3 regions of the Streptomyces sp. NPDC001536 genome follow, and region 2 is predicted to be linked to each of the others. Evidence: riboswitches for the same ligand, from Rfam matches in the RefSeq annotation. Region 2 holds a riboswitch; each other region holds the start of a gene.
The links. A riboswitch is a leader RNA that binds a small molecule or an ion and turns the genes downstream of it on or off. The one in region 2 is predicted to bind S-adenosylmethionine.
Positions count from the first base shown of each region.

Region 1 (7,709 bases), on a different contig from region 2:
GGCTCGGGGCCCGGGAGCGGGCGATCCTCGTCCTGGAGCGGCGGGGCTTCGCCGGGCCGGGGGCGAAGGAGCGGGCGATACGGGAGGAGCTGGGGCTGGTGCCGGTGCGGTACTACCAGCTCCTGAACGCGCTGCTGGACGATCCGCGGGCCCTGGCCTTCGACCCGGTCACGGTGAACCGCCTGCGCCGGGTCCGGGACGCACGCAGGTCGGAGAGGTAACCGTCGATTTCCCGGGGGCGGAGACACTAGGGTCGGCGTATGGGCAGCCATACGCACGTCACGGACGAGTCACTGCCGACGCCCGGCACCCAGGCCGGCCGGGACGGACTGGACGCCATTCTCGCCCGGCCCGGGAAAGCGGTCGTCGCGTTCGACTTCGACGGGACGCTCGCACCGATCGTGGCGGACCCCGAGCGGGCCCGGGCGCACCCGGACGCGGCGCCCGCGCTCGCCGCGCTCGCCCCGAAGGTCGCCTCCGTCGCGGTGATCACCGGCCGCCCGCCCGGACTGGCCGTACGGCTCGGCGGGTTCGACGAAACCCCCGGTCTCGACCACCTCGTCGTCCTCGGCCACTACGGCGCCGAACGCTGGGACGCCGCCACCGGGGACATCACGGCTCCGCCGCCCCACCCCGGCGTCGCCCACGCCCGCGCCGAACTGCCCGGATTCCTCGACCGGATCGGCGCCTGGCAGGGCACGTGGGTCGAGGAGAAGGGCCGCGCCGTCGCCGTCCACACCCGTCGCGCCGTAGACCCCCAGGCCGCCTTCGAGGCCCTGCGCGAACCCCTCACCGACCTCGCCACCCGCCACGGCCTCATCGTCGAACCCGGCCGTCTGGTGCTGGAACTGCGGCCGCCCGGCATGGACAAGGGCGTGGCTCTGACGGACCACGTCCGTGAGCTGGGCGCCGAGGCCGTCCTGTACGCCGGTGACGACCTGGGCGACCTCCCCGCCTACTCCGCCGTCGACAAGCTCCGCTCCGACGGCGTCCCCGGCCTGCTGGTGTGCAGCGCCGGCAGCGAGGAGGTTCCCGAGCTGGCGGAACGCGCGGATCTCGTCGTCGACGGTCCCGAGGGGGTCGTACGGCTGCTGCGGGCGCTGGCCGCTCAGCTGGGCTGAGCGTCGTCCAGCGCGTGCAGCTGGTCCAGGAACCACTGGGCCGGCGGCAACGCGGTCGCCGCGGCGGCCAGGCGTTTCGTCCGTTCGGCCCGTTCCCCCACCGGCAGGGTCAGCGCCTCGTGCAGGGCTTCCGCCGTGCCGACCACGTCGTACGGGTTCACCACGATCGCGTCCTCGCCCAGCTCCTCGTACGCCCCCGCCTCCCGCGACAGCACCAACACGCATCCTTCGTCCGACACGACCGGCACCTCCTTGGCGACCAGGTTCATGCCGTCCCGGATCGGGTTCACCAGCGCCACGTCGGCCAGCCGGTACGCGGCCAGCGAGCGGGCGAAGTCGTCCTTCACATGCAGGACCACCGGCTTCCAACCCGGCGTCCCGTACTGCTCGTTGATCTCCTCCGCCAGCCGCTGCACCTCCGCCGTGTACTCCCGGTACACCGCGAGGTCCTGCCGCGACGGGTAGGCGAACGCCACATGCACGACCCGCTCCCGCCACTCGGGGTGGTCGTCGAGCAGCTGCCGGTAGGCCAGCAGCCCGCGCACGATGTTCTTCGACAGCTCGGTCCGGTCGACCCGGACGACGGTCTTGCGGCCCTCGCCGATCTCCGCCTTCAGCGCGGCCATCCGCTCGTCCACGTCCGCCTCGTGCGACCGCTTCCGCAGGAAGTCCGCGTCGGCCCCGAGCCCGTGCACACCGACCCGGGTGTCCCCGAGGCCACCGACGATCTCCGCCGCGCACGCCTCGAACGCCGACGCCCACCGCCGCGTCAGGAACCCCAGCCGGTCCGCGCCCAGCATGCCCCGCAGCACCTGCTCGGCCACGTCGTCCGGCAGCATCCGGAAGTACTCCGGCGGCGCCCACGGCGTATGAGAGAAGTGGCCGATCCGCAGGTCCGGGCGCAGCTCGCGCAGCATCCCCGGCACCAGCGTCAGGTGGTAGTCCTGCACCACCACGGCCGCGCCCTGCCCCGCCTCCTGCGCGAGCGCCTCGGCGAAGGCGCGGTTGTATGTCTCGTACGACGCCCACTGGCGCCGGAACTCCGCGTCGAAGACCGGCTCCAGCGGGGTCTGGTAGAGCATGTGGTGGACGAACCACAGGACCGAGTTCGCGATGCCGTTGTACGCGTCCGCGTGCACGTCGGAGGGGATGTCGAGCATCCGTACCCCGGACTCTCCCTCCCCGCGCCGCACCGCCTCGCGGTCGCCGTCGGACAGTGCCGAGCACACCCACAGCGCGTCCGCGTCCGACCCGATCGCGGAGAGGCCGGAGACCAGCCCGCCGCCCCCGCGTTTCGCGGACAGCGAGCCGTCCTCCTGGACCTCGTACGAGATCGGGCCGCGGTTGGACGCGACGAGTACCCGGGCACCCTGGGCAGCCTGCGTGGAAGCCATAGCCCTCAACCTAGCCCGACCCGTAAACGCTCAAACGTACGGTTCGCCGTATACGGGCTTGTGGACGCCGTAATACGGCCTTCCTCAGGCGACCTTCCGGGACGCGTACTCCACGATCTCCACCATCGGCGGCCGTTCCTCGGTGTCCACGGAGTACGTCCGCGGCTCGAAGCCGTCCGCGCCCCGCTCGAACTGGGTGAGGGAGGGGCGGATGAGATGGCCGCGGGCCAGCCGCAGCTGGGCCGTGCGGTAGATCGCGGCGGACATCCGGCCCAGGGCCTGTCCGTCCTGGTGGCGGTGTTTGCGGACACCCACGTCCACCTGGGCCAGCGCGTCCAGGCCCACCAGGTGCAGCGCGTCGATCAGCATGCCGAGCTCCACGCCGTAGCCGACCGGGAACGGCAGCTGTTCCAGCAGGGAGCGGCGGGCCGCGTACTCGCCGCCCAGCGGCTGGACGAAGCCGGCCAGCTGGGGCCAGTGCATGTTCAGCAGCGGGCGGGCCATCAGCTCGGTCACCCGGCCGCCCTGACCTGCCGCACCGCCCAGGGGGCGGTCGTACATGCCCTTGACGAGGTCGACGCCGGGGTCGGTGAGCAGAGGGCCCACGATCCCGGAGACGAAGTCCGAGGAGAACTCCTTCAGGTCGGCGTCGATGAAGCAGACGATGTCGCCGCTGGTCACCAGCAGCGAGCGCCACAGCACCTCGCCCTTGCCGGGCACGGCAGGCAGACGGGGGAGGATGTCGTCCCGGTGGACGACCGTGGCCCCGGCCGCGGCGGCCACCTCCGACGTACGGTCGGTCGAGCCCGAGTCGACGACGACTATCTCGTCGACGAGGGGGACCTGTTGCATGAGGTCGTGACGGATCACGGAGACGATGTCACCGACCGTCTCCTCCTCGTTGAGCGCGGGCAGCACGACACTGACCGACTGTTTTGTGCGCTGCTTGGCGGCCAGGAGCTGGTGGAGCGGGCGATCGGTCAGCGACCAGGAGCGGGTGGTCAGCCAGCGCTCGACTTCGTTCAGCACAGTGCGCGGCTCCTCTGCGTTCTCTCGGCGAGTATGCGATCACGCAATGTGATCCATCTCGCGGTTCGGACGACTATCTCAACTGTCCTGGTCGTCGGTTACAGTCTTGAACAACGCGGATGACCATCGCATGTCCAGGGTGGCCCGCCGTTCACACAACTTCATACCGCTCATCCAGAGGGGCAGAGGGATACGGCCCGATGAAGCCCCGGCAACCCTCCAGTCGGTTTCTCGTTCACGCGAGGCTCCCGACTCGGGAAGGTGCCAAATCCGTCTCACGGCGAGATGCGTCGTGAGGAAGATGAGGAGAAAGGGCCTCGCCTCTCATGGCTGCGCAGACAGTTGCAAGCACCACCGAAACCACCGTAGACCTCGGCCCGGCCGCGGCGCTCAGCTGCCGCGAGTGCGGTCACCGCGTACCCCTCGGCCCGGTCTTCGCGTGCGAGGAGTGTTTCGGCCCGCTCGAGATCGCCTATGACTTCTCGGCCTACGACACCGAGGAGCTCCGCAAGCAGATCGAGGCGGGACCCGCGAACATCTGGCGCTACGCGCCGCTGCTGCCCGTCCCCGCGGACGTGGCCGACAAGCCCAACATCAACCCGGGCTGGACCCAGCTCGTGAAGGCCGACAACCTGGCCCGCGAGCTCGGTGTCACCGGCGGTTTGTATGTGAAGGACGACTCCGGTAACCCGACGCACTCCTTCAAGGACCGTGTCGTCGCCCAGGCCCTGGAGGCCGCGCGCGCCTTCGGCTTCACCACGCTGTCCTGCTCCTCCACGGGCAACCTGGCCGGTGCCGTCGGCGCCGCCGCCGCCCGCGCCGGCTTCCGGTCCTGCGTGTTCATCCCGCACGACCTGGAGCAGGGCAAGGTCGTCATGGCCGCGATCTACGGCGGCGAGCTCGTCGGCATCGAGGGCAACTACGACGACGTGAACCGCTTCTGCTCCGAGCTGATCGGCGACCCGGCCGGCGAGGGCTGGGGCTTCGTCAACGTCAACCTGCGGCCCTACTACGCCGAGGGCTCCAAGACCCTGGCGTACGAGATCTGCGAGCAGCTCGGCTGGCAGCTTCCCGACCAGCTGGTCGTGCCCATTGCCTCCGGTTCGCAGCTCACCAAGATCGACAAGGGGCTCCAGGAGCTGATCAGGCTCGGGCTCGTCGAGGACAAGCCGTACAAGATCTTCGGTGCCCAGGCCGAGGGCTGCTCGCCGGTGTCCGTCGCCTACAAGGCGGGCCACGACGTGGTGCGGCCGCAGAAGCCGAACACCATCGCCAAGTCCCTCGCCATCGGCAACCCGGCGGACGGGCCGTACGTCCTGGACATCGCGCGCCGTACCGGCGGTGCGGTGGAGGACGTCAACGACGAGCAGGTCGTCGACGCGATCAAGCTGCTCGCGCGGACCGAGGGCATCTTCGCGGAGACCGCGGGCGGTGTGACGGTCGGTGTCACCAGGAAGCTGATCGAGAAGGGCCTGCTGGACCCGACGCTGACGACCGTTGTGCTGAACACCGGCGACGGACTGAAGACCCTGGACGCGGTGGCGGGTACGGGACTCACCGCGACCATCCGCCCCACCCTTGACTCGTTCCGCGAGGCCGGCCTCGTCTAGGCCCCCGCAACCCCGACCGGAGGTTCAACCGTGAGCGTCAACGTCCGCATCCCCACCATCCTGCGCACCTACACGGGCGGGCAGGCCGAGGTCGCCGCCGAGGGCGCGACCCTCTCCGAGGTCATCGCCGACCTGGAGAAGAACCACACCGGTATCGCCGCCCGCGTCCTCGACGACCAGGGCAAGCTGCGCCGCTTCGTCAACGTGTACGTCAACGACGACGACGTCCGCTTCGAGCAGGGCCTGGAGACGGCCACTCCGGACGGGGCCGGCGTCTCCATCATTCCGGCCGTCGCCGGAGGCTGACCGGGCCCGGTCGTTACCCTCGGTAAGGCCGATTACCAAGAGTTCATCGAATTGCCCCCTCCGTGAGAGAAGCGGAGGGGGCAATTCTCTATGGTTGAGCGCGGTACAGTTGGGGAACCTGCTCCACTCCCCATGCCACCCGCATATGAGTTCTCGCTCCGGATGCGACGAGAAGTAGCCAAAGTGTGCGGTTCTTTTGTGAGCTTTGTTCCTTTTGTGGAGCCCGACTTGCCCAGAATTCGGGCGAATTCTCACTACATTCCGGACCCTTCGCGTCCAGAATTCTCGTCCGATTGACCTGTTGCAGACGGCAGTTGGACAGATACATTCAGCCGCGGTCGACGCGTTCCGGCGCACGCCCCCAATCCGTGGGGGGTGAGGTCTGACCCGGATCCGCGAAGTGTGGATCTGTGCAAGGGCCAGTAATAGGGGAGTTAGGCATGGCTCAGGGCACCGTCAAGTGGTTCAACGCGGAGAAGGGGTACGGCTTCATCGCGGTCGACGGTGGTGCGGATGTTTTCGTCCACTACAGCGCGATTCAGATGGACGGATACCGCACCCTGGAAGAGGGTCAGCGGGTCGATTTCGAGATCTCGCAGGGCCAGAAGGGGCCGCAGGCGGACATGGTCCGACTGGCGACCGGCTGAAGCACGCGCCGACTGATTAGCAGCGACGTTCTTCTTCGAAGGGCCCGCACCTCATGGGGAGTCATGGGTGCGGGCCCTTCGGCGTGCCCGGACCCCTCACGGCCTGCGCGGAGACCCTGCGGCACCTGGTCGATCCCTGAGAGGCGCTTGCACTCGACCATGCCGAGTGCTAATCATTGGCGTTAGCACTCTGAAGGTGAGAGTGACAATGAAGGACCGGGTCGGTGAGGCCCGCAGGCCAGGTGGGGCAAGGAACCACGAGGTGTGCGAGCCGTCCGTCGCGGGCGCGGGCGCGGTCCGAAGGAATCACCCCCAGTCCTGGAGGGACCACTTCACATGGCCAAGATCATCGCGTTCGACGAGGAGGCGCGGCGCGGCCTCGAGCGCGGCATGAACCAGCTCGCGGACGCCGTCAAGGTGACGCTCGGCCCCAAGGGTCGCAACGTCGTCCTCGAGAAGAAGTGGGGCGCCCCCACGATCACCAACGATGGTGTTTCCATCGCCAAGGAGATCGAGCTCGAGGACCCGTACGAGAAGATCGGCGCCGAGCTGGTCAAGGAAGTCGCCAAGAAGACGGACGACGTCGCCGGTGACGGTACGACCACCGCGACCGTTCTCGCCCAGGCACTCGTCCGCGAGGGTCTGCGCAACGTGGCCGCCGGTGCCAACCCGATGGCTCTCAAGCGCGGTATCGAGAAGGCCGTCGAGGCCGTCTCCGGTGCCCTCCTTGAGCAGGCGAAGGATGTCGAGACCAAGGAGCAGATCGCTTCGACGGCCTCCATCTCCGCCGCCGACACCCAGATCGGCGAGCTCATCGCCGAGGCGATGGACAAGGTCGGCAAGGAAGGCGTCATCACCGTCGAGGAGTCCCAGACCTTCGGTCTGGAGCTGGAGCTCACCGAGGGTATGCGCTTCGACAAGGGCTACATCTCGGCGTACTTCGCCACCGACATGGAGCGGATGGAGGCGTCGCTGGACGACCCCTACATCCTCATCGCCAACTCCAAGATCGGCGCCGTCAAGGACCTGCTCCCGCTCCTGGAGAAGGTCATGCAGTCGGGCAAGCCGCTGCTGATCATCGCCGAGGACGTCGAGGGCGAGGCCCTGTCGACCCTGGTCGTCAACAAGATCCGCGGCACCTTCAAGTCCGTCGCCGTCAAGGCCCCGGGCTTCGGTGACCGCCGCAAGGCGATGCTGAACGACATCGCGATCCTCACGGGTGGCGAGGTCATCTCCGAGGAGGTCGGTCTCAAGCTCGAGAACACCTCCCTCGACCTGCTGGGCCGCGCCCGCAAGGTGGTCATCACCAAGGACGAGACCACCATCGTCGACGGCGCCGGCTCCACGGAGCAGGTGCAGGGCCGGGTCAACCAGATCCGCGCCGAGATCGAGAACAGCGACTCGGACTACGACCGCGAGAAGCTCCAGGAGCGCCTGGCCAAGCTCGCCGGTGGCGTCGCCGTCATCAAGGCCGGTGCCGCGACCGAGGTCGAGCTCAAGGAGCGCAAGCACCGCATCGAGGACGCCGTGCGCAACGCGAAGGCGGCCGTCGAGGAGGGCATCGTCGCCGGTGGTGGCGTGGCCCTGCTCCAGGCCTCCGCG
Region 1 covers NZ_JBIAVQ010000004.1:394,337-402,045, reverse strand. The annotation lists gene ACFY0U_RS14710 (DUF3263 domain-containing protein) at 1-221, shown strand, start outside; gene otsB (trehalose-phosphatase) at 261-1,121, shown strand; gene ACFY0U_RS14700 (trehalose-6-phosphate synthase) at 1,109-2,515, opposite strand; gene ACFY0U_RS14695 (glucosyl-3-phosphoglycerate synthase) at 2,600-3,544, opposite strand; SAM riboswitch class I at 3,712-3,852, shown strand; gene thrC (threonine synthase) at 3,871-5,154, shown strand; gene ACFY0U_RS14685 (MoaD/ThiS family protein) at 5,185-5,460, shown strand; gene ACFY0U_RS14680 (cold-shock protein) at 5,901-6,107, shown strand; gene groL (chaperonin GroEL) at 6,444-7,709, shown strand, end outside.
Region 1: it holds a riboswitch for S-adenosylmethionine, as region 2 does, so the genes downstream of both, thrC (threonine synthase) here and ACFY0U_RS27205 (ABC transporter substrate-binding protein) in region 2, are expected to answer to the same signal.

Region 2 (7,709 bases):
CAGCAGTGCCGCACCGGTCAGTTGGAGGGTCTGCGGCAGGGCGTCGGTCAGGGTGGCGGTCACCGGGCGGCCCGTGGAGATCGAGTCGCCGAAGTCCCCGCGCACCGCCCGGCCCAGATAGTCGGCGTACTGCGCCAGCACCGGCTTGTCGAAGCCGTACTCGTGCCGCAGCGCGGCCAGCCGGGCCGGGTCGACCTCCCCCGAGTCCATCCCGGCACTGGCCATCGCGGTGACCGGGTCACCGGGCAGGAAGTCCAGCACCACGAACGACACCGTGTACGCCGCCCACAGCACCCCGACCGCCTGGGCCAGGCGTTTGATCACATAGCGGCGCACGCGCTACCCGATCCAGGTGTCGTGCAGCTGGATACGGCTGCCCGAGTCGAAGGCGAGGCCGTGCACCTTCTTGGAGACGCCCAGTTGGGTCTGGAGCTCCACCACCGGCACGTTGTACGCGTTCCGCACGATCAGCTTCTGCGCGTCGTCCACCAGTTGCCGGCGCTTCGCGGTGTCCGCGGTCGCGGCCTGTCCGGACAGTGCCGTGTCCAGCGAACTGGCGGGCAGACGGTAGACGTTGGCCAGCTCGCTGGAGAAGGAGCTGCGCAGGATGTCGGGGTCGGCGCGGGTCACGTTGCCCCACACCAGGTCGAAGTCACCGCCCTGGAGCGTGGTGGCGAACTGGCTGACCTGTCCCTGCTTGAGCGCCACGTCGATCCCTACGGCCTTCAGCTGCTGCTGGATCAGCTCCAGCGCGGGCTGGTTGGTGGCCGCGTTGGGGAACCAGCTGATGGCCAGGCTCAGCCTCTTGCCGTCCTTGGTGCGGATGCCGTCGCCGCCTGCCTTCCAACCGGCCTCGTCCAGGAGCGACTTGGCCTTGGCCGCGTCGAAGGCGAGGTCAGCGGAGAGGTCGGTGTAGTCGGGCGTGGTGTGCGCCAGGACGCTGGTCGCCGGCTTGGTGCCGGTCGGGAACACGGTGTCGGCGATCTGCTTGCGGTCGACGGCGGTGAGGATCGCCTGACGCACCTTCACGTCCTTGAGGACGGGCCGCGAGTTGTTGACACCCAGCCCGAACACCACGCCGGGGTTGGCCCGCCGCAGCAGGGTGACCTGACCGCCCTTGAGCGCCGCCTCGTTGGCCTTGCCGACGCTGCTGATCGCGTCCACCTGCCCGGACTGGAGGCTTCCGGCGCGCACCCCCGGCTCGGGCACCACCTTGAACACCAGCTTGTCCAGGTAGGCCTCGCCCTTCTTGGACCACAGCGAGGAGCCCCAGTCGTACCCGGTGCGCCTGTCCAGGGTGATCGACTGGTTCTGCACGTACTGCTTCAGCACGAACGGCCCGGACCCGACCACACCGTCGCTGCACTTCTGCTGCGGGGTCTTCTTCACGCTCGCCGACGACTCGATGCCCAGCGTGTGGGTCGAAGTCGCCTGGAGGAACTGCGCGTTGGGCTCCTTGAAGGTCACCTTGACGGTGAGCGGGTCCACCGCGGTGGTGCTCTTGACGCTGCTCAGATAGCCCTGGGCGAGGGTGCCCAACGCGCCGAGCTTGGGCACCGCGTCGAAGTTGTCCTTGACCACCTGAGCGGTCAGCTCGGAGCCGTCGCTGAAGGTGACACCCGAGCGCAGATGGAACGTGAACTCCGTCGCGTCGGCGTTGATGTCCCAGCTCTTGGCCAGCCACGGCACGATCTTGCCGGTCTCGGGATCCTGGTCGGTCAGGGAGTCCACGGTCTGGCGCACCGAGTAGATGCTCTCGTTGCTGCCGACCTGCTGCGGGTCCACGCAGCCGGCGTCGGAACCCACCGCGAAGGTCAGAGTGCCGCCGGACCGGGGCTCGCCGCTTCCGCCGCCGGAGCCGTCGGTGCCGGAGCCGCAGGCGGCCAGCAGAACACTGGTGGTAAGGAGGGCGGTCAGCGGCGCCCATCGGGAGGTTCTGACATCCGGAAGTGCTGTCACGGCGGGGTTTCTCCTACTCGTGTCACCAGGCAAGGGGGTGCCGTACCGGGCACGGCCGTGCATGGGTGTGCGGCCCCGGCCGGCGTGACGCCGGTGGCGGGGGAGCGCTGTGCAGACGGGGACAGGCGGGCGACACCGAGCGAGCCGGTGGCCAGGGAACGTCACGGGGAAGGCGGGCCGGCGACGGAGGTCAGCCGGCCGCGGTCGGGCTCGTCAGGCCTGACAGAGGCAGCTGGTCGAGCGCTTCAGATCGATGTGGCGTCGACGCGCGAGGCGGGAGAACACCGTGGCGACGGCGAAGGAGGCGCTGAGTTCACCACCGTGCCGCATACCGGTCCTCCCCGTCTCCGGCCCCGGTCACGGGGCCACGCGCTTGCGGGAATCCTCGGTGATCCCGCCGGGCTTTCACCTGGAGCACCCCACCGCGCGGGAGGGTTGCCGGTCAGCGAGCCAGGGCTTGACGCTGACACTCAATGCCGATCGTGATCGTACGGAGCGGTCTTGTCGTACGTCAATGCCGCAATCAGCTCAGCGGTGCGAGCGTGAAGTGCCGTACCTGAAGCGGTGCGACGAGGTACTCGTCCTCCCCCGGCAGCACCACGGGCTGGTCACGCCAGTGCTCGCCGGCGTACTCGACCAGGTCCTGCTCGCCGCGCCAGCGACTGACGTACAGCAGCGAATGGGGTGGCGCGACGAGGACTTCGTGGTCCACCAGCCCGGGGTAGCGGCCGGGAAACTCGCGTACCGCGGAGACGATCATGTCGTGGAACGCGTCGAAACGTTCAGGACGGACGCGCGCCTCACTCACCCTGATAATCACGGTCGCCAGGGTGTCACAGAAGCGCCCGCACCTGACGGTGTCCGGCTTCTCCACGAGTCCAGACGTGCGTCAGACGGCGCGGGTTCTCGCGGTTCCAGGTGTCGTGGTCCAGAACGGCGACGGTGTCCGACAGCCGCCACCGCGAGGAACCCCAAGAGGCTTCGGGCACGTTCACCAGGCCGTCGAGAAGCGCGACGGCCGGGGCCGTGAGCGCGCCTATGGGCCATGGCTGCCATGTCGCGACGGTGTCGGTGAGGGCGTGCGACTCGATCAGATGCAGGAGGGACGGTGCGATGGCGAGGTAGGGGCTGGAGCCGTCGACGTCGGTGCCCACACTGCCGTCGGTGTGGATCAGGTCCCGGCACGGCTTCGACACCCGCTCGCCGGTCCATTCGAAGTACCAGCCGCCCTGTCCGGGGTCCTGCCACGCGCGCGTCGTCATGCCGCGGTGGTCGTACACCCACTCCCGGACGGACTCGTACCGCTCCCCGTCCACGACCCGGCTACGGCGTACCTCGTACCGCAGGCCCGCGAACTTCTGCTCGAATCCCTCGCATCGGATGAGGAGATCCATCGGGGCGGGTACGAGTCGCCCCGCGTGATCGTGCACTTGCCAGAACTCCATCGGCGACCCGAACCGGACGGGGTCCTCACGTCGGCCTGCCCGACGCAGGAATCCCTGTGCGCGGGGCGAGAGTTCGGACGGGTCTTCCAGGATGTGCATCCTCGACTTCATCTCCGAAGCTTCATTTCCGAAACCTCATTTCCGAGGAAGGGACGGCTGTCGGGTGAGGAGGAGGTCAGTTGAAGGCATCGGTCATGCAGTCCCTGTGGCAGTCCGCGGCCTCGAAGCGCCGGCGTAGGGCCGCAGCCGCCTCTTCGTGGTCCACCGAGACGTATCCGTAGTGCAGAGACGCCACCCGGTGCACGTCCCCGACGGTGACGATGGCCGGTTCGCCCGGGGTGGCCCGGCGGCGGGCTTCGGCGATCGCCATGTCCGCGGAGCGCAGCAGGTTCCTGGAGCGGTCCCGGGTCGCCGCCGAGTGGGCCCGCTTCGCCGAGAGAGGGCGCAGCACCCGGCCCCGCCAGAGGGAGCCGGCGGCGACGAGAACGAGACCGAGTGCTACGAAGAGGACTCCGCCGGGGTGGTAAGGCATGTGGTCAGTCTTCCCCACATCACGCGCGGTCGGTCGGGCGCCGGGTCTTTCGGACGCGTCAGGAGATGGCCCGGAGCGCGCTGTGGTGTCCGCGTCGGTGGCGGAGTCGCTCGACGGCCGCGGCTGTCTCGTCGTCCGCGGGGAGAAGCACGGTCAACTGCTGGTCGTCCGCGGGGAGTTCGAGTGTCTCCCGAAGCAGTCGAAGCTCGCGTCCGACCGGGTGGTTGAGCCGCAGGACTCCGCGTGGCGGGACGACGTGCCGGTTCAGGCGGCGGGTCAGGTCGGGGCCGGCCAGCGGCGCGAGGTGCGCGGTGAACCACTCGGAGCTCTCCATGGTGGGGGCGAGCCACAGGTCGAAGGCCTGCTCGTCGGCGATGGCGTCCCAGTCGGCGAAGAACGTGCGGGCGCGGGGATCGGTGAAGACATAGCGGGTGAGGTTCGGGGCTTCGGTGTCGAGCAGTCCGCTGCCGTCCGTCACCGACGCGTACGCGGCGGTGTGGGCGAGGAGGTCGCCGAGCCGGTTGGTCACCACGGCGATGCCCGGTTCGAGGAGGCCGAGCGTCTGCCGGACGGCGTCGCGCACCTGCCGGGGCGGGGGTGCCGGCCGGGTGTGAGCGGTGCACTCCCCGCCGGTGATCTTCGTGAGATAGCGCAGGTGGGAGCGCTCGGAAGGGGAGAGGCTGAGGGCGTCGGCGAGCGCGTTCACCACCGCCACCGAGGGATTGCGGTCACGGCCCTGCTCGATGCGGGTCAGGTATTCGACGCTGATGCCGGCCCGCGCCGCGAGATCCGTGCGGCGCAGCCCCGGTGAGCGGCGCCGGCCCCGATCCGGCAGCCCGAGCGTCTCCGGCTGGATGCTGTCCCGCTTGCTCCGGATGAAGTCCCCCAACGGCGTACCCATGCCTTGAGGATAGGGCGATCCGGACGGGGCGCGGCCGGCGGAGGGTGGCCCTGTGGGGGCCAGCCTGGGCTCGGTCTGGCTGTACCTGAGGGGCGCCCCGATGGTGGTGGGCATGGACAACAACACGCACAAGCTGGTGGTCGTCGTCGCGAGCGTCCGGGAGGGGCGTTTCGGCCCGGTGGTGGCCTCCTGGTTCGCCGAACAGGCCGACCTGCACGGCGGTTTCGACGTCGATGTCGTCGACCTGGCCGATGTCGAGATCCCGCTGTCCCTGCCCGCGGCGTCACCGAAGTACGCCGGCGACGACTACCCTCGCCCGGCCGGGATGCGGCCGCTGACCACCGCGCTGGAGAGCGCGGACGCGTTCGTCGTCGTCACCCCCGAGTACAACCACAGCTACCCCGCCTCCCTGAAAGCGGCCATCGACTGGCACTTCACCCAGTGGACGGCCAAGCCCGTCGGCTTCGTCAGCTACGGAGGTGCGGCGGGCGGCCGTCACGCGATCCTCCACCTGGAGAACGTGCTGACCGAACTGCACGCGGTGACGATCCGCGACGGGCTCGCCTTCCCCAACTACTTCACGGCATGGCAGGACGGCCGCCCGCTGGACCCCGAGACCCCCGGGTACGCCAAGACACTGCTCGACCAACTGGCCTGGTGGGCGGGCGCGCTCAAGTCGGCACGCGAGACGACCCCCTACCCGGCCTGAACCGGGCAGCGCCCGCCGCCCGGAACACCTCGCCCGGACCCCTGCTATGGTGCGCCGATGTCAGCGATCAAGAAGATCCAAGTCACCTTCGACTGCGCGGAACCCGAGCGTGTCGCTCGCTTCTGGTGCGAGGTGTTGGGGTACGTCGTACCGACGCCGCCGGAGGGATTTGCCACGTGGGACGAGTTCGATCGCTCGCTGCCGCCTGAGCGGCAGGGCGCGTCGTTCGCCTGCGGTGATCCCTCGGGTGTGGGCCCGCGGCTGTACTTCCAGCGTGTGCCCGAAGGCAAGGTCGTCAAGAACCGGGTGCATCTCGACGTGCGGGTCGGCACCGGACTCGTGGGTGAGGAGCGCCTCGCCACTCTCGAAGCCGAGTGCGCCCGGCTGGTCGCGCTCGGCGCGACGTGCGTGCAAGTGCTGCGTGCCGATGGCGTCAACGAGTCGTGCATCGTGATGCAGGACGTCGAGGGCAACGAGTTCTGTCTGGACTGAACCTTTCAGCGCGCGGTGTCGCCGCGGTCCGACACGGCGTCGGTGCAACAGTCATGCGGCTGTGGCCCGGCGCCGTATTCGAGCCGTCGTGCGGTTTCCACGAGGGGCGCCAGCGGATCCTTCTTGAAGGGGTGCCAGTTTTGCCACGCATGGCGCAGGCGCGCCCAGGACGCCAGAACGCTCATGGGCCTGAGGTGTTGACCCCAAGCGGGAGAACACCCGTTCCAGAAGTGAACATGACGAAGGTAATCGCCACGGTTCGCCACCCCTTCCGCTCAGTAGAAATATCTACCAGCATGAATATGCCGGGTCCGGCCGTCCCGGATGTGGGGGAGCACGTCCCGCTTGCGCGGGCAAACGGATCCCGGAGGAGAGCATGCGAACCGTCCCTCGGCAGGCCATCGAATGGCTGTCGGCAGCAGCGACCGACCCGCGGGAGTGCAAAAGACAGTGGCACAGTGAAGGCGGGACCGCGGTGCTGGGCTGCGGCCGGTTCTGGGATGTGCTGAGCGTGCCGGAGGAGTTGGCCGTGCCGGCTCTGGAGGCTCTGCTGGGCATCCCGCAGCCGCCCGGGCCGGCCTTGGTGGACACCGCGGCCCGCCGGGTGGCCTTCTTCCTGCCGCCGGACCCGGAGGGCCGCTGGATCGGCTCGGGCATCCGCTACGCGGGCAAGGGTTCGTGGGTCGCGGTGCCCGCCCCGCACCGAGCGGCCGGGCGGCTGCGCTGGCTGGTGCCGCCCGACGGCAGCGGGGCGCTGTTCGTGCCCGCCGCGGTGGAACTGGCTCTGCAACTGGCACTTGGACGGCTGGCCGCCCAGGAGCGGACCAAGCGGCGCTGTCCCGCCTGCGGTGCGCCGGCCCCCGGACCACCCACCCGGGGCGGCGGCCGGACCGTGTGACACCGGCTCGTCGCCGCCGGGGACCCGGCGCGGCGATCCGCACACCATCGTGCGCCGCCGTCAGCGAGTGGGCGCCAGGTCGGCACCGGACGCTCCGGTCAGGATCCCGGCACGCTCCCAGTGGCCCGGATCGGGCGGCGTGGTGAGCTGTCCCGTGACCGCGGGGCTCAGGGCCATCAGCAGCATCCACTGCGGATCTCGCGTACCCGGCAGTGTCCGGCCGCTGGCCCGCCACTCTCTGAGGAGCGCGGCGTAGATGGGTGGGTCCGTGTGCGGGGGCGTGGCGCGATCGGCGTGCGGGGCGTGCCGCGCGTGGTCGTCGAGGACGAGGCGTCCGGTGGTGGCGGTGCAATTCATGTCCGTGCAACGTGCCCGCGTACGCGGGTGGTACGGGCTGGGCCCGGGGTGGCCCGATCGGATGAGGTCGTGTCCGTCGTTCGGGGCCATGTGGTAGTCGCACCAGATCACTGGCGCGGGTGTGAGGGTCGGACTGTGCCCCGTTCACGGTGACTTCGTCACGGTGGCGCCGAACTCGCCGTGAACGGGGAGGGGATCAGCTGTCGGTCAGCGGGGTTGGGCCAGTTGGGCGGCGAGGAGGTGGGAGTCCAGCAGAGTGGGGTCGGCGGTGCGGGCGGCTCTGCTGTAGCCGGTCAGCATGCGTTTGGTCAGCACGAGGGCCTGGGGGGAGCGCCGGGCCAGGGGTCTGGTCCAGGTGGTGATGGTGTCGTCCAACTCGTCGAGCGGGGCGACCTTGTGCAGGAGGCCGAGGCGGT
Region 2 covers NZ_JBIAVQ010000010.1:238,919-246,627, reverse strand. The annotation lists gene ACFY0U_RS27210 (ABC transporter permease) at 1-336, opposite strand, end outside; gene ACFY0U_RS27205 (ABC transporter substrate-binding protein) at 340-1,959, opposite strand; SAM riboswitch class IV at 2,324-2,437, opposite strand; gene ACFY0U_RS27200 (antibiotic biosynthesis monooxygenase) at 2,483-2,779, opposite strand; gene ACFY0U_RS27195 (hypothetical protein) at 2,793-3,389, opposite strand; gene ACFY0U_RS27190 (hypothetical protein) at 3,580-3,936, opposite strand; gene ACFY0U_RS27185 (helix-turn-helix domain-containing protein) at 3,995-4,837, opposite strand; gene ACFY0U_RS27180 (NADPH-dependent FMN reductase) at 4,950-5,546, shown strand; gene ACFY0U_RS27175 (VOC family protein) at 5,604-6,038, shown strand; gene ACFY0U_RS27170 (hypothetical protein) at 6,044-6,223, opposite strand; gene ACFY0U_RS27165 (bifunctional DNA primase/polymerase) at 6,325-6,936, shown strand; gene ACFY0U_RS27160 (hypothetical protein) at 6,997-7,293, opposite strand; gene ACFY0U_RS27155 (enoyl-CoA hydratase/isomerase family protein) at 7,501-7,709, opposite strand, start outside.

Region 3 (7,709 bases), on a different contig from region 2:
CCGGTCAGGAACTGCCCCTCGGCGCACTGGAGTTTGGTGTACCCGGACGCCCAGTCCCGGCCCGGCACCACATGCCGCTCGTCCACGACCACCTCGTGTCCGCCCGCCGGATCCCACAAGGCACCGGCGGACACGTCCGAGCACAGCCCGCGGTTGCCGGTGTGGCTCAGCCCGAGCAGTCGCTGTCCGTCGGGGCAGGCGGCCTTGCGGGCGCCGGAGTCCCAGTCGGGCAGCGCCCGCATCCGCCGTGACGCGACGAAGTCGCCGTGGTCGGGGCTGAGTTGGGACCAGTCCGGTACGGGGGCCACCGCCCCGGTCCGGCCGTCGGCCTCGATGAGCCGGGTCCAGGCGGCGGCCCGCCAGTCGTCACCGTCGTACACGCCCATACGGCGGCCCGCCGCGTCCCAGTGCAGCAGGGCCCAGCCGTTGCCCTCGCGGCCCTCGTGCCGGCCGACCAGCGGCCAGTAGGCGAAGTCGGCGTCGGTGCGCACGAGTTGGTCGACGAAGTTCTCGAACCAGGCCCGCTGCTTCGCGCCGGTCTCGTCGCGTCCGCCGACGCCGAACTCGCTGATCCAGACGGGGGCGGTGAAGTGCCGGTCCTGCTCCGCCGTCACGAAGAAGGCCTGGCGGTTCAGGGTGTCGATCAGTTCGGCGGGACTCAGGTCGCGGTAGCGGGGGTCGGTGGTCTCGCCCGTGCCGGTGGCGCCGCTGTGGTTCGGGCCGGTGTAGTCGTAGAAGTGCGCCGAGTACACGAGCTTGCCGGAGTCGACGAGCGTGTGCGACAGCCTGCGCGCCGGCTCCAGGGTGGGGCGTTCGTGGGCGAATCCGTCGACGGGGATGCCGGTCCAGTTGATGCCCTCGACGATGATCAGGAGGTCCGGATTCGCCTCCGTGAGGATGCGGTCGCCCACGCGCTGCGAGGCGGCGAACCAGTCGTGGTCGTCACCGAGGCCCCAGTTGGGGTCGTCCCAGACATTGCGACGGACCTCGTTGTAGAGATCGGCGCCGACGACCCGCTCGTTGTCCCGGTAGCGGCGGGCCATGAACAGCCAGTCGCTCTCCCAGGCCGCGGTGGACTGACTCGCGTTCCAGCGTTCGTTGCCGTCGACGCCGCAGCACCAACGGGTCGTGTTGGTGTGGTTGTTGAGGATCACGGCGAGGCCGGACGCGGTGAGTTCGGCCACCACGGCGTCGTAGACCTGGAGCGGTGTGCTGCCGCGCAGGGCGGGGTTGGCGGCGACGGACCCGTCCGTGACCGGGCGGGTGTCGTGGATCATCTCGTTGGAGAAGGGCAGGCGGACGCTGTTGATCCCGATCTCCTGGAAACCGGCGATGATCTCGGCCATGGGCGCGCGGTCCAGGCCGAGCGGCATCCGGCCGGAGTTCTCCCCGGCGTGGTGGTTCGCGTCGTCCTCCGTGCTGCCCGATCCGTTCCACGTGCCGCTGGCGCCGTGCCAGTTGCCCGAGCGCAGCTTGAAGCGGTCGCCGTCGGCGTCCACGATCCAGCGGCCCCGGGTGCTCAGGGGAGCGGTCCACCCCGGTGTGGCCGCCGCTGCCTCGGGGGCGGTCGTCAGCGGTGTCACCAGGAGCGCGGCGGCCAGTGCGGCCCTGACGAGGAATCCGAGCATGGCCACCATCCCGAGGAACGTAGTGACGCCGGTATTGTCATGGCAGCGTCATCATGGAGGGTGGGGTGGCATTGGTCCAGTCCTGGAGCGCCGCCGGTCGCCGCCCCGGTGGGTTCCGGCCGGTTGGCGTGTGCGCACCCATGCCGCAAGCGCGGCTTACGAGGGCATGATGGCGTCGACCGTGCTCCCCATGAACGGAGGCACACATGGACATCGGAATCGGCCTGCCCAACACGGTGCCCGGCACCGATCCCCAGCCCCTTCTCGACTGGGCCCGGCGGGCGGAAGAGGCCGGATTCAGCACCCTCGGCACCATCGGACGGCTGGTGTACGGCGGTTACGAGGAACTGATCGCCCTCACCGCCGCGGCCGCGGTGACCAGCCGGATACGGCTCACCACCAGTGTGCTGCTGGCGCCGCTCTACACGAACTCCGCGCTGCTCGCGAAGCAGGCCGCCTCGCTGGAGCGGATATCCGGCGGCCGCTTCGTCCTCGGCGTGGGGCTCGGCGGCCGGGACGACGACTACGCGGCCAGTGGCGTGTCCACCAAGGGCAGAGGCCGGCGCCTGGACGAGCAGCTCACCGAGATGAAGCGCGTCTGGGCCGGCGAGGAGTACGGATTCGCCGGGGCGATCGGGCCACGCCCCGGGCGCGAGGGCGGCCCCGAACTCATTCTGGGCGGCTCCACGGAGGCGAGCTTCCGGCGCGTCGCCGAGTTCGCCGACGGCTGGATCATGGGCGGGGGTTCGCCGGACACGTTCGCCCAGGCCGCGGCCGGGGTCGACGCCGCCTGGCAGAAGGCCGGGCGCGCGGGCACGCCGCGCAAGCTGTCGCTGGCCTACTTCGGGCTGGGCCCGGACGCCCGAGCCCAGGCGGACGCCTATCTGCTCGACTACTACGGCTTCCTCGGCGACTTCGCCCAGCAGATCGCGGGCAGCGCCGCGGTGAGCGCGCAGATGGTGAGGTCCTACGTCGACGCGTTCGCGGCCGGCGGCTGCGACGAACTCATCTTCGTCCCCACCGGCTCGGGGCTCGACCAGATCGACCTGCTCGCCGAGGCGGTCGCCTGAGTCAGAGCAGGACGGTCATCCGCACGGACACGTCGTCGCCGGCCGCGATGCTCTGCGGCTTGCGCACGGCGTTCTTGAGCGGCAGCAGATAGCAGCCGTCCTTGGGGAAGAGCGAGGTCGTGAAGGTGGTCGCGCCGATGCGCGCCTCGACGGGGATCACTCCCCAGCCGTAGGTGGCCATCGCGGCCACCTCGCGGATGTCCGCGGACTCCTCGTCCGGTACGGGGAGGAAGTAGTAGGGCGCCGGACCACGCCATTCGACGACGCGGCTGGTGAAGGAGAGCTCCATGCGGTCATTGTCCGCTCTGGAGTTCTCGGTGCAGCCGCCGCGTCCAGGGGTGGTCCCCGCCGAACACGCGCGTGAAGACGGGCAGGAGCCCGGCGAGTCGGGTGTCCCCGGCCGGCGCGTCCCGGTGGTGCCGGGTCAGCCGGCCCACGTGGAAGGCGTTGAGAAGGGTGTGCGGGTGTTCGTGCCCCAGGGCGGCGGTGCGGTCCTCAAGGAGGGTGGTGAACTGGCGCAGCGATTCCCGGGGTTCGCCCTCGGCCTCGGTCCAGCCCGCGATGTTGTGGCGTACGGCGAGGGTGTGCGGATGGGCCGGACCGTTGACCCGGTGCTCGTCGTCGAGGAGGGCGCGGCACTCGGCCAGGGCTCGGGCGCGGGCACCCTGGGCCGCCGTCCAGTAGGCCGTGTTGTGGCGGGTCAGGAGGGTTTCCGAAGCCTGCGGGCCCACAATCCGTTCGGTGTCGTGGTGGAGCTCGGCGTACCGCCGCGCCGCGTCCTGGGCGTCGCCCGTCTCTCCGGTCCAGCGGGCGAGGTCGTCGCGCAGCAGGCGCAGGGCCCGGTGGTCGTGGTCGTCCAGCCGCTCCCGGTACACGTCCAGCAGGTCCTGGGTCTGCTGTCTGGCCTGCGGTGCCCGGCCGCACACGCCCGTCCAGTACGCGACACCGTGCCGTACGACGAGGGTGAACCAGGCGTCGTCCCCGAGCCGGGTGCGGCAGTCCGCCTCCAGCCCGGTGAGCAGCCGTAACGCGGCGGCGGCGTTGCCCGTGGCGCCGATCGTGGACGCGTTCAGATGGCGCTCGCGCAGCAATGCCATGGAGCCCGCCCCCGCCTGGATCGTCGGCCGCGCTCCCAGAGTAGCCAGCGTCGCCGCACCCCAGAAGACGGACGTCCGTACCGGCATCGGTGACCGCCTCGTGGACGCCCTCTTGACGTCGATGCGCGGCCGATCGACACTCCAGATGGGAATCCTAGTGAACAGGTAGGGAAACATGGGGCGCCTTGAGTCGGCAGTGGGCCGAGTGAGCCGTACCTCTCGGCTGTCGCCTCTTCTGACCTCCCGCCGCCACATCGACCTGCAGCGCGTCTGCAGCGCGATCCGCCGGCTCGGCTGAGCCCGCCCGTCCCCGCGCCCCTGCCGCCGCGCACCGGCGCACCCCCCTGTCCTGGCCCGACGTCGCTTCCGCCGCGCGTACGTCCGCGCGCCCACACCCGGGGAGATCCATGTCCGTCACACCGCTCGCTCCTGCCGCGACCGCGCAGTCCACCGCCGCGTTCCGGGGCCGGATCGGCCGGGACGCGCGCAGCGGGCACTACGCCGTGCCGCGCCGCTACCGGCTGCATCTGTCACCCGCCTGTCCCGACGGACTGCGCATCGCCGTCGTCCACGGGCTGCTCGGCCTCGACGACGCCTGTCCCGTGACGTTCCTCGACGCGATCCCCGACTGTCCCGACGGGGGCCACAGCGCGCTGCGCCCGCTCTACGAGGCCAGCGCGCACCGCTACACGGGCGCCGCCGTCGGGCCGGTGCTCAGCGACGACTGGTCGGGCCGCATCGTCAGCACCCATGCCCCGGACATCACGCGCGACCTCGCCCGGCGCTTCGGCGGCGACCGTGCGGCGCTGTACCCGTGCGGCGCGGAGTCGGAGACCGAGGCGGTGGAGCGGCTGTGCGCCCAGGGCATCGAGCAGGCCGCACAGGAGGCGGGCACGGCGGGCACCGACCCGGACGCGCGTGCCGCGGCGCTGGACAAGCTGCTGGAGACGCTGGCCTCGCTGGAGCGCTGGCTCGACGGACGCGAGTATCTGATCCGGGATCAGATCACCGCCGCAGACGTCGAGTTGTGGGTCACGCTGGTCCAACTCGACACCGTGCACCGCCACCACCTGGACGCCTCCGCCGTGCAGCGGATCGCCGCCCACCCCGCCCTGTGGGCGTACGCCCGCCGGCTGGCCGCGCACCCCGCCTTCGGCGCGCACCTCGACCTCGACGGCATCGCCCGTCGCCACCATGCCCACTGCCGCGGCCTGGAGGCCGCCGGTGCGGCCGTGCAGATCCTCGACTGGGCCGCGCACACTGCCCACGTGGTGGACCGGCATTGACATCCGTTCGGGCAGATGTCTTAACTTACGCCCCAGAACGGTCATGAGCGTCAGCGACAAGCCCTGGCTAGCTGACCGGCAACCCTCGCTCCGCGGTGGGGTGCCCCAGGTGACGACCGGACCGACACACATCGGTAAGCGCGAGGGCCCCACGGGCCGGAAGACACGGTGACGGACATGTACGCAGCTGCCAGGACGGCCACCCGCCGCGCCTCGCGCTGCGTACGGCCGTACGCGAACCTTCTCGTCGCCGACCGGGCCGTCGACCTCCTGCGCGTGAACAGCGCACTGTGTACCGCACCGGGCCGAGCCCGCTGTCGGGGCTGACGTCCCCCTCCGCAGCCCCAGCGTTCCCGACGAACACCGCCCGCGCGGTGTGCCGTTGTCCGCCCAGCCCCCGGTTCCCGTGCGTCCCCGTGTGCCACGACCTGCCGTAGCAGAGCCGTCGTAGCCACGTCCCGTGCGCCCGTGTCCGGGGGATCCGATCCCGCCGGAGCCCCTCATGAGCGAACCCCCAGGCACCGCCGTCTCCGTAACGGAGGCGCCGCAGACTTCTGACATCCCGTCAAAGCCACTGACAGCACAGCGAGTTCTGCCGCTGCGGCGGCCCGGACGCTGGATCGCCACCGCCGTCGTCCTGGTCCTCGCGGCCCAGTTCGTGCACGGCCTGGTGTCCAACCCCTTCTACCAGTGGGACCGGTTCGCCTACTGGTTCCTGCGGCCGACGATCCTCGACGGACTGCTCATCACCCTCGAAGTCACCGCCTACAGCGCGGTGCTGGGCCTTCTGGGCGGCATCCTGCTCGCCCTCGCCCGGCTGTCGTCGAGCCCGGTCCTGCGCGCGGTCAGCTGGACCTACATCTGGGCCCTGCGCTCCATACCCCTGATCGTGGTCCTGCTGTTCCTCTACAACTTCAGCGCCCTGTACCAGACGCTCAGCCTGGGCGTCCCCTTCGGACCGGCGTTCTTCACCTTCGACGAGTCACGGCTCGCCACCGACATGGCCGTCGCCGTCATCGGCCTCAGCCTCAACGAGGCTGCCTACGCGGCCGAGGTCGTGCGCGGCGGCATCCTCTCCGTCGACCAGGGCCAACACGAGGCGGCCGCCGCGCTCGGCCTGCCGAAGCGCTACCAGTTCCGCAGGATCGTCTTCCCGCAGGCGCTGCGCTCCATCACCCCGAACTACGTCAACCAGCTCATCGGCCTCATCAAGGCCACCTCGCTGGTCTTCTACGTGTCCCTGCTCGACCTGTTCGGCACCGCGCAGACGATGGGCTCCACCTACCCCGGCGACATCGTGCCGCTGCTGCTGGTCGTCACCGTCTGGTACCTGATCCTCACCAGCGTCGTCTCCGTCATCCAGTTCTATGTCGAGCGGTACTACGCCCGGGGCGCCACCCGCAGCCTGCCGCCGACGCCGTTGCAGAAACTGCGGTCCGGTCTCACCGACCTGCGGGCCCGCATCCGCAGGGAGGCCGCCGTATGACCACCACCGAGACCGTCAAGGCCGCGCCGGCCGCAGTCGAGGTGCACGACGTGCACAAGTGGTACGGCGCCCACCGGGTCCTGGACGGCGTCGACCTGACCGTGCGGCCCGGCGAGGTCACCGTCATCCTCGGCCCGTCCGGATCCGGTAAGTCCACCCTGCTCCGGGTCATCAATCACCTGGAGAAGCCGGAGATCGGCTATGTCAGCGTCAGCGGCGAGCTGATCGGCGTACGACGCCAGGGCGAGCGTCTCAAGGAGCTGAGCGAGCGTGCCATCCTCACCCAGCGAAGCCGCATCGGGTTCGTCTTCCAGAACTTCAACCTCTTCCCGCATCTGACCGTGCTGGAGAACGTCGCGGCGGCCCCGGTGGCGACCGGCAAGCTCGACAAGGCACAGGCCCAGGAACTCGCGCGCGAACTCCTGGACCGGGTGGGACTCGCCGACAAGGCGGACGCCTACCCGCGGCAGCTCTCCGGCGGACAGCAGCAACGCGTGGCCATCGCCCGCGCCCTCGCGCTGCGGCCCGGCGTCATCCTCTTCGACGAGCCCACCTCCGCCCTCGACCCCGAACTGGTCGGCGAGGTCCTCGCCGTCATCAAGGACCTGGCGAAGAGCGGCACCACCCTGGTGATCGTCACCCACGAGATCGGCTTCGCCCGCGAGATCGCCGACCGGGTCGTCTTCATGGACGACGGAAGGATCGTCGAACAGGGACCGCCCGCCGAGGTCCTGGACCAGCCGCGGCACGAGCGGACCCGGGACTTCCTCAGCAAGGTGCTCTGACACCGCCCTCGACTTCCCCCCACGGCAGCACCCTCACCATCTCTCCCAGTGACAAAGGACAGTCATGCCTACCCAGTTCACCCGACGCAGCCTGATACGGGGCATCACCGCGGCCACCGCCGTCGCCACCCTCGCCACCGGGCTCACCGCCTGCGGGGGCGAGAGCGACGCCGCGACCACGACCGACACCGCCGGCACGGTGACCGTGGGCCGGGTGTCCAACGGCGCCGCCACCGAGACCGCCATCAAGGTCGCCGAGGTGAAGTCCATCAGCGCCCAACTCCCGGACGCCATCAAGAAGAAGGGCACGCTGGTCATCGGCTCCGGCATCCTGCCCTCCGGCAGCCCGCCGCTCGG
Region 3 covers NZ_JBIAVQ010000006.1:54,593-62,301, reverse strand. The annotation lists gene ACFY0U_RS18120 (glycoside hydrolase family 5 protein) at 1-1,628, opposite strand, end outside; gene ACFY0U_RS18115 (LLM class flavin-dependent oxidoreductase) at 1,835-2,698, shown strand; gene ACFY0U_RS18110 (DUF1905 domain-containing protein) at 2,700-2,987, opposite strand; gene ACFY0U_RS18105 (hypothetical protein) at 2,992-3,882, opposite strand; gene ACFY0U_RS18100 (putative leader peptide) at 3,971-4,093, shown strand; gene ACFY0U_RS18095 (glutathione S-transferase C-terminal domain-containing protein) at 4,203-5,081, shown strand; SAM riboswitch class IV at 5,121-5,228, shown strand; gene ACFY0U_RS18090 (amino acid ABC transporter permease) at 5,584-6,567, shown strand; gene ACFY0U_RS18085 (amino acid ABC transporter ATP-binding protein) at 6,564-7,352, shown strand; gene ACFY0U_RS18080 (ABC transporter substrate-binding protein) at 7,417-7,709, shown strand, end outside.
Region 3: it holds a riboswitch for S-adenosylmethionine, as region 2 does, so the genes downstream of both, ACFY0U_RS18090 (amino acid ABC transporter permease) here and ACFY0U_RS27205 (ABC transporter substrate-binding protein) in region 2, are expected to answer to the same signal.